3 regions of the Rouxiella chamberiensis genome follow, and region 2 is predicted to be linked to each of the others. Evidence: predicted binding sites of a transcription regulator. Region 2 holds the regulator's gene; each other region holds the start of a gene.

Region 1 (4,915 bases), 280 kb from region 2:
CACGCTGCTCTCGGGCTGGAGCAACGACGCCGAGGTGATTGACCCGTCGACCATCAACTGGAGCATGGTGTCGCCGGACCACTTCCCGTATCGCGTGCGTCAGCAAGCAGGGGCGATGAGCGCGCTGGGGCGTTACAAATTCAATATGCCAAGCTCGGACGCCATCTATCTGCACGACACGCCGAACCACAATCTGTTCCAGCGCGACGTGCGTGCGCTGAGTTCGGGTTGCGTGCGTGTCAACAAGGCGTCTGAACTGGCCAATATGTTGCTGCAAAACACCGGTTGGAACGATGCGCGTATTTCATCGACCGTGCAGGGCGGCAACACGACCTTCGTGCCCATCCGCCATCGCATACCGGTAAAATTGTTCTATCTAACGGCGTGGGTCTCCGATGAAGGTAAGCCGCAGTTCCGCACAGATATTTACAATTATGATTCTACCGTGAGATCCGGTGCACAAATTCTGTCACAGGCAGAAAAACTGCTCTAATAAATGCAGCAATTTTAATCTGATAAGTGTCTGAAACAGCTAACCGTCAACGATCAATCCGGTGGAAAAGGACGCCTTAAGTCCAATTTCACCGGATTGACTCCCGAATCAAGGCGGTTAAGGTTGCGAGGGGTCAGATTCTGGCCGCTCTCAAGACCTTCTTTTAGATTTCGCTATCGGGTAATTGACTGTTCATGGATCAAATAGATAAACATCGCCGTAAATGGCTGGCACTGGGCAGTGCTGCCATGGGCGTGGCGCTCCTGCCTCATCAGGCGCTCGCGACGCTTTCCACACCAAGGCCCCGGGTGTTGGTTATCAACAACCTCCACACTGGTGAAACCCTCAAAACCGAATTTTTTGACGGCAAGAAATACAACAGGGACGAGTTGGCGCGATTGAATCATTTGTTCCGCGACTACCGTGCCGAACAGGTCAAAAATATCGATCCTCAGCTGTTCGATCATCTCTACCGCCTGCAAATCATGCTGGGTACCAGCAAACCGGTGCAGTTGATTTCCGGGTATCGTACGCTTGCGACCAACAACAGCCTGCGCAAACATGGCAGCGGCGTGGCCAAACACAGTTATCACACTCTGGGTCAGGCCATGGATTTCCACATTCAAGGCGTTGATTTGGCAAATATTCGCAAAGCGGCATTAAAAATGCGGATGGGTGGTGTAGGATATTATCCACGAAGTGACTTTGTTCACATCGATACCGGTCCAGCCAGAAGCTGGTCGTGATCCTGTGCACGATATGAAACAAAAACATCGGCAGCGTCCTTGAGGTTGCCGATGTGTGGAGAATAACACGACATGAAGTATCACATCATTCCGGTGACGGCGTTCGGCCAGAACTGTTCCGTTATCTATTGTGCCAAAACCCGTCAGGCTGCAATCGTCGATCCCGGCGGTGAAGCGGAAAAAATCCAGCGTGAAGTCAGTGCGCTTGGCGTTCAGGTGACGCAGGTACTGCTGACCCACGGCCATCTCGACCATGTTGGTGCCGCCGCCGAAATCGCCGCATTTTATCAGGTGCCGGTTATCGGGCCTCATAAAGAAGACCAATTCCTGCTGGACGGTTTGCCGGAGCAAAGCCGGATGTTCGGCCTGGATTTCTGTGCAGCCTTTACGCCGGATCAATGGCTGGCGGAAGGCGATGTGGTGCAGGTCGGAGAAGAGACGTTTTCCGTGCTTGAATGTCCGGGACACACGCCGGGGCATATTGTTTTCATTAACGATGCCGCGCGCTTTGCCGTCTCGGGTGACGTGATATTCAGGGGCGGTGTAGGGCGCAGCGACTTCCCGCGCGGCAACCATGAAGATTTGATTGCTTCAATCAAGAACAAGCTGCTGCCGCTGGGCGACGATATAGTGTTTCTGCCGGGGCATGGGCCAATGTCGACCCTCGGCGAAGAAAAACACAGCAACCCCTTCCTTCTTCGTTAGTGACGTTGCGGCTGTAGTGGCTTAGCTCGCGCAATGGCCAAACGTTTAACGCCCTGAAGGCAAAAAAGCCAGCGCTGTGTAAAACAGGCTGGCTTTTTTCATAGCTGAATCAGCGGATTACAGCACGGCGACGATGGCTTCGCAGAGCGGGGCCATGTTGTCGAGTGTAATACCCGCAACATTGATTCGGCCCGAGTTCACGGCATAAACCCCGAATTCCGAACGCAGGCGCAGAACCTGATCCTTGCTCAGACCGCTGAACGAGAACATGCCGTTCTGCTCAATGATGAAGGAGAAATCCTGCTTGGCGCCTTTCTCCTGCAGCGTGGTCACAAACAGCTGGCGCATGCGGTGGATACGCTGGCGCATGTCGCTTAGTTCCTGCTCCCACAGTGCGCGCAGCGCCGGGTTGCCCAGAATGGTCGCGACGACGGCTGCGCCGTGAGCTGGTGGGTTCGAGTAGTTGGTGCGAATCACCGATTTGACCTGACTGAAGGCGCGGTCGGCATTTTCGGCATCGGCGGTCACCAGAGTGAAAGCGCCCACGCGTTCATTGTACAGGCCGAAGTTCTTGGAATAGGAACTGGCAACCAGCAGCTCGGCGTGACGGGCGGCAAAGATGCGCAGGCCCTGAGCGTCTTCTTCCAGACCTTTGGCGAAGCCCTGATACGCGAAGTCAAACAGCGGCAACCAGCCATTGGCGACGGAAAGGTCGGCCAGTTGCTGCCACTGGGCAACGGTAGGATCGATACCGGTCGGATTATGGCAGCAGCCATGGAACAGCACGATATCGCCCGCCTGCGCTTCGCTCAGGCTTTGCAGCATGCCGTCGAAATCCAGCGCATGGTTCTCGGCGTCATAGTATTGGTATTCTTTCACTTCCAGACCGGCGGAGGAGAACACGCCGACGTGGTTCGGCCAGCTTGGGTTGCTCACCCACACGCGTTTGGCGGAGGTCTGGGTCGCCACGAAATCGGCAGCAATGCGCAGTGCACCGGTCCCGCCCGGCGTCTGTGCGGTGCGGGCGCGTTTATCGGCGATGATGGCGCTCTCTGCGCCAAACAGCAGCTCTTGCGTGCAGCGCGCGAAATCCGGCAAACCATCAATGCTCAGATAGGTTTTGGTGGTTTCGTTTTCCAGCAGATACTGCTCGGCCTTTTTAACACTGGCCAGAACCGGCGTCTTACCTGTTTCGTCTTTATAAACACCAATTCCGAGGTTGATTTTGTCCTGACGATCGTCAGCGCGGAAAAGATCGGTCAGACCCAGGATAGGATCGGCGGGTGCGGCAGTGATTTTTTCAAACATTGGAAACTTCCATGACCTGTTATGAACAGTAGAGGCACTCAGGTTACCGCCAGAATTCGGCTTTGCCAACCGTTTGCGGTAAAAAGAAAAAGGAGTTGTGAGCGGGGCGGCAGCATTAGCGATTCTGATGGAAACGCCGAAAAAAGGGCGAAAAAAAGCAGAGCCTGCGCTCTGCCTTTTTCATCAACTCGGTATGCTCCCGGAGGCGCAAGACTCAAGCGAGATTAGAACTGGTATACCAGACCCAGTGCAACAACGTCGTCGGTCGCCAGACCCAGTGGGTTGTTGTCGTCCAGACGGTTGATTTTGTAGTCAACATAGGTAGACATGTTTTTGTTGAAGTAGTAAGTAGCGCCAACTTCATAGTATTTGTACAGGTAAGCGTCGCCGATACCTTCGATGTCCTTGCCTTTGGACTGCACGTAGGCAACAGAAGGACGCAGACCGAAGTCGAACTGGTACTGGGCAATGATTTCTTCGGTTACTGCCTTGTTGGCGAAGCCGTTCAGCTCAACACCATCAACTTCACCGGAGATACGTGCTGCATCGCGGGTTTCAGAGTAAAGTGCAGCAACGTAAACGTTGTTTGCATCATACTTGATGGCGGTGCCCCAGCTGCGTGCCTTGTTCTCGCCGTTGCCGAATGCCAGTTCTTTCTGACCGTCGGTACGGTTAGATTCAGCCCATGAACCTACGATACCCAGGCCGATGGAAGAGGTGTAAGAGGTAGACAACGCGTAGCCGTCACCGTTGCCGCGCAGGATTTCGCCGTCATCACGGTCGTTTTTACCCTGGTACTGAACAGCGAAGTCCCAACCGTCAACCAGACCGAAGAAGTTGGTGTTACGGTAAGTTGCCACGCCGGTAGAACGACCTGCCAGGTAACCGTCGGAGTAACCAGAGTCGCCGCCGTACTCAGGCATCATATCGGTCCAGCCGATAGTATCGTACATCAGACCGTAGTTGCGACCGTAGTCGAATGAACCCCACTGACCGAATTTCAGACCGGCAAAGCCCAGACGGGTTTTGTTGCCGTCCTGTGCGTCGGCGCCTTCGGAGTTGTTGGCCTGAACGTTGTATTCCCACTGGCCGTAACCGGTGATGTTGTCATTAATCTTGGTTTCGCCTTTGAAGCCGAAACGAACGTAAGACTGGTCGCCATCGCTACCGTCGTCTTTTGAGAAGTAATGCAGGCCGTCGACTTTACCGTACAGATCCAGCTTGTTGCCGTCTTTGTTATAAATTTCAGCTGCGTTTGCTGCGCCAGCAGCTAACAAGGCTGGGATAACCACTGCAAGAATGTTGCGCTTCATCATTTATTATTACCCTCATTGGTGTTATTTGGACACCTTGCCACTGCCTACAATACTTTACGGAACTATTGTTGAAAGTTTGGTGTCTCCTGTGTCTGAACGCACTATTCCATTGAGGGTGAGCTTAATCTACAGCGAAAATGCTACTAAACACCTAAACTTGTTTCAGCGGGAAAGAATGTGTTACAAGATGTAAAACTTACGGAACTTTGTGACAGGGATCTACGTTTAAAAATAGCTAAGGCCAGCAGAGCTGGCCTTAAGTTGTATCTAATAATGTTAAATTAATAACTTTTAATTAATTAGAAGGTTGCGTTACGTGGTGGTTCTTGGGAATGGAATAACATCGC
Region 2 (4,915 bases):
TAATGCATCACGGTAATGTCGGTGATAGTATCCCTGATTGCCAAAACAGTGCAAAAATAAAGATTCATATAGAATAACATTTTTATTCTGTGACTTTAACCCAAAGGATCCAGAGGGGATCTTTTAGGGAATGTCGATTTAACCCTCTGAATCTCGGTTATTTTTGCAGCATCATAGTTCATATTTTGCCCTAAAAAAAGTTGTTAACTTTTTCTCACAATATGAATTAGAATCGAAGCAATTCGTGCTGTTTTGTCACCCGCTTTTGGGGAATACTGGGACATCTTTTGATGTTTAACTTCGGCCTAATATTGGTAGCGACGCCATGCGTTTAATGTTTACGCTTTTTGTGCTGCTGTTTACCCAGCTTTTTTGAATTTGGCGCATGCTTCGCCAAGCAGTCGCGTTTCCGTGCAGCAGGCGGAAAAACATATTAATCAGGCAAAACCTGATGAACGACGAAAGCGAAAGGTCGTCGCCAAAAGCAGTAAAAAGTCCAAGATTGTTCCGGTAAAGGAGCAGACAAAAGCAAAAGAGCATGGCAAAAGCAAAACCCGGGTGCAGGCGAAAAGCAAAATCATTCGTAAACATCCTGCCAGCACCAAGCTTGTCAGAACCAAAGCCGAAAAGCCGAAGAAAGAGATTACCTCGATTACCCGTTCTGTTGCCTCGACCACCAATGTGCTCTGCGCGACAGACGTGAAAAAGCTTACGGCCGCCACCGAAAGCACAAGGCAAAAGCCGATACCTGCGCCCCACTAACATTGAGTGCCGCACACAAGAAAAAGTATCTGCATGCCAAAGAGACCGCGATGAACAAGTTGATGCACCAGGTTGGCAAACCTTATCGCTGGGGCGGCACCTCGCCCAATACCGGTTTCGATTGCAGTGGTCTGGTGTATTACGCGTATAAAGATTTAATGCGTATTCGCATGCCGCGTACCGCCAACGAGATGTATCACCTGCGCGATGCCGCGCCAATTGCTCGCGGTGAACTCGAGTCGGGCGATCTGGTGTTCTTCCGCATCTCCAATCGCGGCGCGGCAGACCATGTTGGCGTCTACGTAGGTAACGGCAAGTTCATTCAGTCACCGCGTACCGGCGAAGACATAAAAATCAGTTATCTGGGCGACAACTACTGGCAAAACCACTATGTAGGCGCGCGCCGGGTCATGACCCCCAAAACGATTCGTTAAATAATGATTTCTCGCTTGAAACCTGTGAATAGCATTTAACGAATGGTTTAACCTTAGCGTGCCGGGCACGTAGGGTAAAATAGTAGAGGGCGATTTCTTTAATAGGAAATCGCCCTTTTTATTGCCTTTTTTGACCCTGCCAAGGCGTTTCACACTCACCAAGAGCGCGAAAACGCAAATTTGGCTTTCCCTTTATTAAGATATAAGAGAAAATTAGCGGTTACCACGCTGTGTGCCCGGTCTTTGCTGTCCGACGCTTCTTTCAGGCCATCCTGAAACCCCCAACGATTTGACTGCCTAAAATGATTTAAGCAGTTGAATGCACGCAGGCAAACGATTAACAAAAAACTAACGTGCTGAAAAGGGTTAGTTCAGGAGTGATTTTTACATGGCCACGATCAAAGATGTCGCCAAGCGCGCTGGTGTTTCGACTACAACCGTGTCGCACGTCATCAATAAAACCCGTTTCGTCGCCGAAGAAACCAAAGCCGCCGTGCGTGCCGCCATCAAAGAGCTGCACTATTCGCCGAGCGCCGTGGCGCGTAGCCTCAAGGTCAACAACACCAAGACTATCGGACTGCTTGCCACCTCCAGCGAAGCGCCCTACTTTGCCGAAGTGATCGAAGCCGTTGAAAACAGCTGCTTCGCCAAAGGCTATACGCTCATTCTCTGCAACTCGCATAATGATTTCGAAAAGCAGAAAGCCTATCTGGCGATGCTGGCGCAAAAGCGCGTCGACGGTCTGCTGGTCATGTGCGCCGAATATCCTGCCGAATTGCTGGCGATGCTGGAAGAGTACCGTTCCATCCCTATGGTCGTGATGGACTGGGGCGAAGCGCAGAATGATTTTACCGACTCCATCATCGATAACGCCTTTGAAGGCGGATATCTGGCGGGACGTTACCTGATCGAGCGCGGGCATCGCGACATCGGCGCCATTCCGGGTCAGTTAAACCGCAACACCGGCGGCGGCCGTTATCGCGGCTTCTTGAAAGCCATGAACGAAGCCAATATCGCCGTGCGCGACGAATGGGTGGTTCAGGGCGATTTCGAGCCGGAGTCGGGTTATCAGGCGATGCAGAAAATCCTCAACCAGAAACAACGACCTACGGCGATTTTCTGTGGTGGCGATGTCATGGCGATGGGCGCGATTTGCGCCGCCGACGAAATGGGTCTGCGCGTCCCGCAGGACATCTCGGTAATTGGCTATGACAACGTGCGCAACGCCCGCTACTTCTCGCCTGCGCTGACTACCGTGCATCAGCCGAAAGAGCGGTTGGGTGAAATGGCATTCACCATGCTGCTTGACCGCATCATCAGCAAGCGCGAGATTCAGCAGACGATTGAAGTGAAACCGAAACTGGTCGAACGTCGTTCTGTCGCCGACGGTCCGTTCATCGACTATCGTCGTTAACCGCAAGCTTTTCATCTTGCTCTTTCAAGCGCCTGCTTTTGCAGGCGTTTTTATTGATGCTCCGCCCTAACGCAGCCATTCTCTGTTCAACGTTTCGCTATCGCCCAGATAATCCAGCAGCCAGTCCAGCGCCGGGGAGTGATTGCGCTGATCCCAGGTCAGGCAGCACGGGCTTTGCGGAAAACGGGTGGCTAAATCCAGCACGCAGAGCTTGTGTTGCGCAATCCAGCTTTCCACCATGTGCACCGGCAGCATACCCACGCACAGCCCTTCGCAGAGACAATCCAGCGCGCAGGTCCAGTCCGGCACCACCAGGCGTCGCTGGTTGTCGAGTGTCCAGGTATCGCGTTTCGGCAGATTTCTTGACGTGTCTTCGATACACAATGCGGGAAACGGACGAAGCGCGTCATCGTTGAGCGGACCTTGATGTTGCGCCAGCGGATGCGAGACGCTCACCACGCAGTGCCAGGGCAAGGTGCCCATATCGCGAAAGCTGAAGCGGCCGCCAACCGGCACGGCACTGGTCGCGCCAATCGCCACGTCGGCACGACCGTCTGCCAGCGCGTCCCAGACGCCGTTGAACACCTCGCCCTGAATGAGCAACTCGGTATCGGGAAAGGCGCGATAGAAATCCACCACCAGCTGGCGCACGCGCGCAGGTTTGACGATGCGGTCGATGGCAACCCGCAGCTGTCCGCTCCAGCCGTTTGCTACCTGCTGACAATGGCGGCGCGTTGATATCATTTTTTTGATAAGCACCCGCGCTTCATCGACAAATAATCGGCCTGCGGGGGTTAATTCCACATCGCGATGCCGCCTTTCAAACAGCGGCACGGCCAGCCACTCTTCAAGCTGGCGCACCTGATAACTGATGGCCGAAGGAACGCGATTCAGCTCCTGAGCCGCAGCCGTAAAGCTGCCGTTGCGCGCCACCGCATCAACGACTTCGAGTGAATATTCCGACCACATTCCTCTCTCCTCACCACCGCAGACGCCGCTGCGCTCTGCTTTCAAAATATTTGAATCAATGGTGCAAATATTAGCGTTTCACAAGCCTTGCCCCAAGCGGATAAACTGCGCCACTGCTTTCCTCTACCAAAACATGCCCCTACAACAGCTTCGGCTATGTTTTAGCAATATAAGAGAACATCATGAAACCTACGTTTGGCTTTTTACTTTATTTAGCCGGTCTGAGTATGCTCGGATTCCTGGCGACCGACATGTACCTGCCCGCTTTCGGCGCGATGCAAGAAAGTCTCGAGGCCTCGGCCGGTGCCATCAGCTCAAGTCTGAGCGTCTTCCTTGCCGGCTTCGCGGCGGCGCAGCTGATTTGGGGTCCGCTCTCCGACCGTTTTGGCCGCAAACCTATCCTGCTCGCCGGACTCGGCCTGTTCACGGCAGGCTGCCTTGGCATGATCTGGGTACAAAGTACGGCGTTACTGCTGGCGCTGCGCTTCGTGCAGGCGGTCGGCGTCTGTGCGGCGGCGGTAAGCTGGCAGGCGCTGGTAGTCGATCGCTATAGCGCGACCGTCGCCAGACGCACCTTTGCCAGCATCATGCCGTTGGTGGCGCTTTCACCGGCTCTCGCACCGCTGGTTGGCGCGTGGGTGCTGAATCACTTTAACTGGCGGGTTATCTTTGCGTTGCTGCTGATTCTGGGCGCCCTGCTGCTGTTCTTTACCCTGACCCTCAAGGAAAAGGTAAAAAGCGCCGCGCAGTCCAGCTCTCCTCAAAACGGCATTGGCAGTATGCTGGCTTCACCCGTCTATAGCGGCAACGTACTGATTTATGCCGCCAGTTCGGCCGGATTCTTTGCATGGCTGACCGGATCGCCATTTATTTTAGGCGAGATGGGTTATGGGCCTTCTGCCATTGGTCTGAGTTATGTCCCTCAAACTATTGCATTTTTACTGGGTGGATATGGTTGCAGAATGCTTATCGGCAAAATTGACGGCACCCGCCTGCTCCCGTGGCTATTATTGGGCTATGCTTTTAGCGTTATTTCGCTGTTCCTGGTCGCCACGCTGACTTCAGCGCCATTAACAGGATTGCTTACCCCATTCTGTTTCATGGCTTTTGTGAATGGTGCCTGTTATCCGATTGTGGTGGCGAATGCGCTGATGCCTTTCCCGGCAAATACCGGCAAGGCGGCAGCATTACAAAATACCTTGCAGCTTGGGCTCTGTTTTATTGCCAGTATGCTGGTGTCGACGTTTATTGCCCGGCCGCTGTTGGCGACGGTCACGGTAATGTTAACGACGGTAGGATTAACAGTAGTGGGATATTTCATGACGCGGAAAGTGGT
Region 3 (4,915 bases), 110 kb from region 2:
TGTTTGATGTCCAGACCGCGGGCGGCAACATCGGTCGCGACCAGTACGCGGCAACTGCCGTTCGAGAACCGGACCAGTACGCGGTCGCGGTCGCGCTGTTCGAGATCGCCATTCAGCGCCAGCACGGAGATGCCCTTTTTCGACAGCGTGTCGGCAATTTCCTGACAGTCGCGTTTGGTATTGCAGAACACGACACAGGAGGTCGGCTGATGCTGATACAGCACCGCAGCCAGCAGCGACAGACGGCTGTGGCGATCGGCTTCGATGAAAATCTGTTCGATGTCGGCGACGTCTTCCCCGCCTTCGATTTCCACATTGAGCGGCTGACGCTGGAACTTGCCGCTGATGCGCTCGATGCCTTCCGGGTAGGTCGCGGAGAACAGCAGGGTCTGGCGCGTTGGCGGCGTATAGCTCACGACGTCTTCGATGTCTTCGCTAAAGCCCATGTCTAGCATGCGGTCGGCTTCGTCGAGCACCAGCACTTTCAGGCTGTCGAGTTTCAGCGTGCCCTTGCGCAGGTGCTCCTGGATACGGCCCGGCGTTCCGACCACGATATGCGGCTGACGCACCAGCGAATCAAGCTGTGGGGAAATAGGCTGGCCGCCGCAGAGGGTCAGGATCTTGATGTTTTGGGTGAAGCGCGCCAGACGACGCAGCTCTTTACTGACCTGATCCGCCAGTTCGCGGGTCGGGCACAGCACCAGCGTCTGACACACGAACTCGCTGACGGTGATTTTATCCAGCAGACCAATGCCGAAGGCGGCGGTCTTGCCGCTGCCGGTCTTGGCTTTGGCGCGTACGTCCTGCCCAAGCAGAATGGCAGGCAGCGCGGCTTCCTGAATCGGCGTCATCTGGGTGTAACCCAGCTCTTCGAGGTTGGCAAGTTGTTCAGATGGCAAAGTCAGGGTAGAAAAAGAATGCGTGCTCAAGGCGATAACTCTTATGTAAGACGAATAAAACGAAACGGCGCAAGACGGTCGGCGCCCTGTAATAAGGTGAATAATAACAGAGAAGGGCAAACCGCGCCTTAGCGCTCTACGCTACGCGCTAAAAAACCGGGAAAGGAGAAACGGCAGACACAAAAAAACCCGCAACGCAGGCGGGTTTTAGAAAAACGTTATCTACTCATTAGTGTCTGACTTAATAAGCCAGAAAACTGATTACAGCGCGATGACGTTGGCAGCAGACGGGCCGCGTGGGCTGTCCTGGATGGTGAACTCAACGTTCTGACCTTCAGCCAGAGTTTTGAAGCCATCGCTGTTGATTGCGGAAAAATGTACGAAAACGTCTTTGGAACCATCAGCAGGGGTGATGAAACCGAAGCCCTTGCTTTCGTTGAACCATTTTACCTGACCAGTTAACTTGCTCATTATACTATCCTTTACTATTAAAAAAGCACCCGCCTCGATCGCGAATGCCCGACTATTAACGCATATTCGGCGGCCGCACGCAAATGCAGACTGGCCTGCGCAATCGTTTTCGTAGCTGGCAATTTTCCTATATAATACCGCCAATTAATTTCGGCACGCCTTCAGAACGACTTTCGACAAGGTTAAAACCGCCAACACAATTCATTATCCACGTCGGTATTGCCGACAAAGAATTAGGTATCCCGCTATGTTAACTCTTGGAACTGCACTGCGAACCGACGCGACCCGCGTCATGTTATTAGGCTCCGGCGAACTGGGCAAAGAAGTGGCTATCGAATGCCAACGTCTGGGTCTGGAAGTGATCGCCGTCGATCGCTATGCCGACGCGCCCGCAATGCAGGTTGCCCACCGCAGTCACGTCATCAATATGCTCGACGGTGATGCGCTGAAGCAGCTTATCGAAAGTGAACGCCCTGATTTTATCGTGCCGGAAATCGAAGCGATCGCCACCAGCATGCTGGTCGAACTGGAAAAACAGGGCCACAACGTGGTGCCTTGCGCCGAAGCCACTCGCCTCACAATGAACCGCGAAGGCATTCGCCGTCTGGCCGCCGAAACGTTGCAATTACCGACGTCTACCTACCGTTTCGCCGATGATGAAGCCAGTTTCAGGCAGGCGGTGCTGGAAATCGGTTATCCGTGCATCATCAAGCCGGTGATGAGCTCGTCCGGCAAGGGTCAGAGCCTTATCCGCAGCGAAGAAACGTTGCAGGCCGCGTGGGATTATGCGCAGCTCGGCGGACGTGCCGGTGGCGGTCGCGTCATTGTCGAAGGGTTGGTGAAATTTGATTTCGAGATTACGCTGCTGACCATCAGCGCCGTTGACGGCATCCATTTCTGCGCGCCTATCGGGCACCGTCAGGAAGACGGCGATTACCGCGAATCCTGGCAGCCGCAGCAGATGAGTGAGCTGGCGCTTGAGCGGGCCAAAGACATTGCCAGCAAAGTAGTCAAGGCGCTCGGCGGTCACGGTCTGTTTGGTGTTGAACTGTTTGTCTGCGGTGACGACGTGGTGTTCAGCGAAGTTTCCCCTCGCCCGCACGATACCGGCATGGTGACGCTGATTTCTCAGGATCTGTCGGAATTTGCGCTGCACGTGCGTGCTTTCCTGGGTCTGCCCATCGGCACCATTCGCCAGTTCGGCCCTTCAGCTTCTGCCGTTATCCTGCCGGAACTGACCAGCAACAACGTCAGCTTTAGCGGTCTGGAGCATGCACTGGTGGGTTCCAATCAGGTGCGTCTGTTCGGCAAACCGGAAATCAGCGGCAAGCGTCGTCTGGGTGTTGCGCTGTCGATTGGCGAAACGATTGAACAGGCCGTTGAAACGGCTATCAGGGCGGCGGCGGCCGTTGTGGTGAAAGGCTGATTAGTTAAGGCTCCAAGCTCATTAAAACTGGCCGTTGCGCGGGGTAAAATGTGCGTGCAACGGCGGTTTCAACGCGAAGGGATTTATTCGTCGTCTTCGTCATCAAAGATAACGGTCACGCGATCGCCTTTATGCGTCTCGCGAATTTCGGCAGCCACCACGGCGATCGCCTGACCGCTGCTCATCCCCTCCTGCATTAACTGATGGATTCGTTCTGCGGCATCTTGCTGCTCTGTGTGTGAAAGTGAAGGCATACCGGTGAGCATGAGAAAATTCCTGTCATCATTTAACGTGAGTGGTGCGAATCAAGCAGGCTATTATACGCCTTAATCTGCCAATGACCTACCCCGGCAAATATATGCTAGGATCGCGCGGTCAGGAACAGCCGTAACGTCGTGTCAGCCACTCAGGTGTCAGGAAGCCAGTCGAATTATGTCAGCCGCAAAATCCCTTGAAATAAAAGAATTACCTTATCAGCCCGATGCCTTGCTGACCCGCTTTGCGCCGTTGGCTTCCCTGCCGTGGGCGATGCTGCTGCATTCGGGATCGGCGCAGCATGCGCATAATCGCTTCGATATTCTGGTGGCCGATCCGCGCATAACCCTGACAACACGGGGTCACCTGACAGAAATCACGCGGCAGAATGGCCAAACGGATGTCCTGAGCGATGACCCTTTCCTTTTATTGCAGCGCGAGCTGGAAAACAGCGGGCTGCATGCAGAGGTGAATCCGGCGCTGCCGTTCCAGGGCGGCGCTCTGGGCCTGCTGGGTTATGATCTTGGTCGTTCGATAGAAAAGCTTCCCGCGTGGGCGGAGCATGATATTGCGCTGCCGGACATGGCGATGGGCATCTATGACTGGGCGCTTGTCGCCGACCATCATCTCGAGCGGCTTACGCTTGTGGCGCATGGCGATATTCAGGCGCGGCTCGACTGGCTGGCGCAGCATCAACAGGTTGCGCCTAGCACGCCATTCACCCTGCAATCCGGCTGGCGCGCCAATATGACCCGCGAAGCCTACGGGCAAAAATTTCGCAAGGTGCAGGCGTATCTGCACAGCGGCGACTGTTATCAAATCAATCTGGCGCAGCGTTTCGACGCCGATTATCAGGGTGATGAATGGCAGGCGTTTCTGCGCCTGAATCATGCCAACCGCGCGCCCTTCTCGGCCTTTCTCCGCCTGCCGGAAAACGCCGTGCTGAGCCTCTCGCCCGAACGTTTTATCTGGCTTGAAGAGGACCGCATCCAGACGCGCCCGATAAAGGGCACTCTGCCCCGCAGTGCCGATCCCGACACGGATCAACAACGGGCAAGACAGCTGGCGGAATCGGAGAAGGACCGCTCGGAAAACCTGATGATCGTTGACCTGCTGCGCAACGACATCGGCCGCGTGGCGATTCCGGGCAGCGTCAAGGTGCCGGAACTCTTTGTGGTCGAGCCTTTTCCTGCCGTGCATCATCTGGTCAGCACCATTACGGCGCGATTGCCGCAAAGCTGTCATCCGGCCGAACTCCTGCGCGCCTGCTTTCCGGGCGGCTCGATTACCGGTGCGCCAAAAATTCGCGCGATGCAGATTATTGAAGAGCTGGAACCGCAGCGTCGCAACGGCTATTGCGGCAGTATTGCCTATATCAGTTGCTGCGGCACAATGGACAGCAACATCACCATTCGTACCTTACTGACCGAGCAGGGAAGAATCTTCTGCTGGGCCGGTGGCGGGATTGTCGCCGACAGCCGCGAGCAGGCCGAATATCAGGAAACCTTCGACAAGGTGGCGCGTATTCTGCCGCCGCTGGGTGAGGAAGCAATGCCATGAGCCAGCCTCTTGCCTTGGCCCTGCCAAGCGCCGTCGAAGACTTTGTGCGCCGTTTTCAGCTGCACCTGCCGACCACGCCACCTCGCAAGGCCACCGGAAAACGTCGGGCGGCGGTGTTGGTGCCGATTATCTGCCGCGAAGAACCCACCCTGCTGCTGACCCGCCGTTCCGACCAGTTGCGTAAACATCCGGGTCAGGTGGCCTTTCCGGGCGGAAAGGCGGATGATTCCGACCCGTCGCTGGTCTTTACCGCGCTGCGCGAAGCCTATGAAGAAGTCGCCATTCCGCCCTCGTCGGTCAGAGT

The links. The regulator PurR, encoded in region 2, represses purine synthesis genes. The targets are predictions, from matches to a motif close to CANGCAAACGTTTGCNTG.
Region 1: O1V66_RS11110 (amino acid aminotransferase) is a predicted target of PurR. The motif match lies at 3,315-3,332, and genes of this name have one in related genera.
Region 3: purT (formate-dependent phosphoribosylglycinamide formyltransferase) is a predicted target of PurR. The motif match lies at 1,467-1,484, and genes of this name have one in related genera.

What each region holds. Positions count from the first base shown of each region.
Region 1 covers NZ_CP114058.1:2,381,014-2,385,928, reverse strand. The annotation lists partial or broken gene ldtD (L,D-transpeptidase) at 1-493, shown strand, start outside; gene O1V66_RS11120 (YcbK family protein) at 688-1,239, shown strand; gene O1V66_RS11115 (MBL fold metallo-hydrolase) at 1,312-1,944, shown strand; gene O1V66_RS11110 (amino acid aminotransferase) at 2,062-3,252, opposite strand; gene O1V66_RS11105 (porin) at 3,477-4,568, opposite strand; partial or broken gene asnS (asparagine--tRNA ligase) at 4,868-4,915, opposite strand, start outside.
Region 2 covers NZ_CP114058.1:2,096,114-2,101,028, forward strand. The annotation lists partial or broken gene O1V66_RS21765 (C40 family peptidase) at 326-1,196, shown strand; gene purR (HTH-type transcriptional repressor PurR) at 1,585-2,610, shown strand; gene punR (DNA-binding transcriptional activator PunR) at 2,677-3,579, opposite strand; gene punC (purine nucleoside transporter PunC) at 3,762-4,915, shown strand, end outside.
Region 3 covers NZ_CP114058.1:2,206,256-2,211,170, forward strand. The annotation lists gene dbpA (ATP-dependent RNA helicase DbpA) at 1-929, opposite strand, end outside; gene cspE (transcription antiterminator/RNA stability regulator CspE) at 1,161-1,370, opposite strand; gene purT (formate-dependent phosphoribosylglycinamide formyltransferase) at 1,618-2,796, shown strand; gene O1V66_RS10205 (YoaH family protein) at 2,880-3,062, opposite strand; gene pabB (aminodeoxychorismate synthase component 1) at 3,229-4,611, shown strand; gene O1V66_RS10215 (CoA pyrophosphatase) at 4,608-4,915, shown strand, end outside.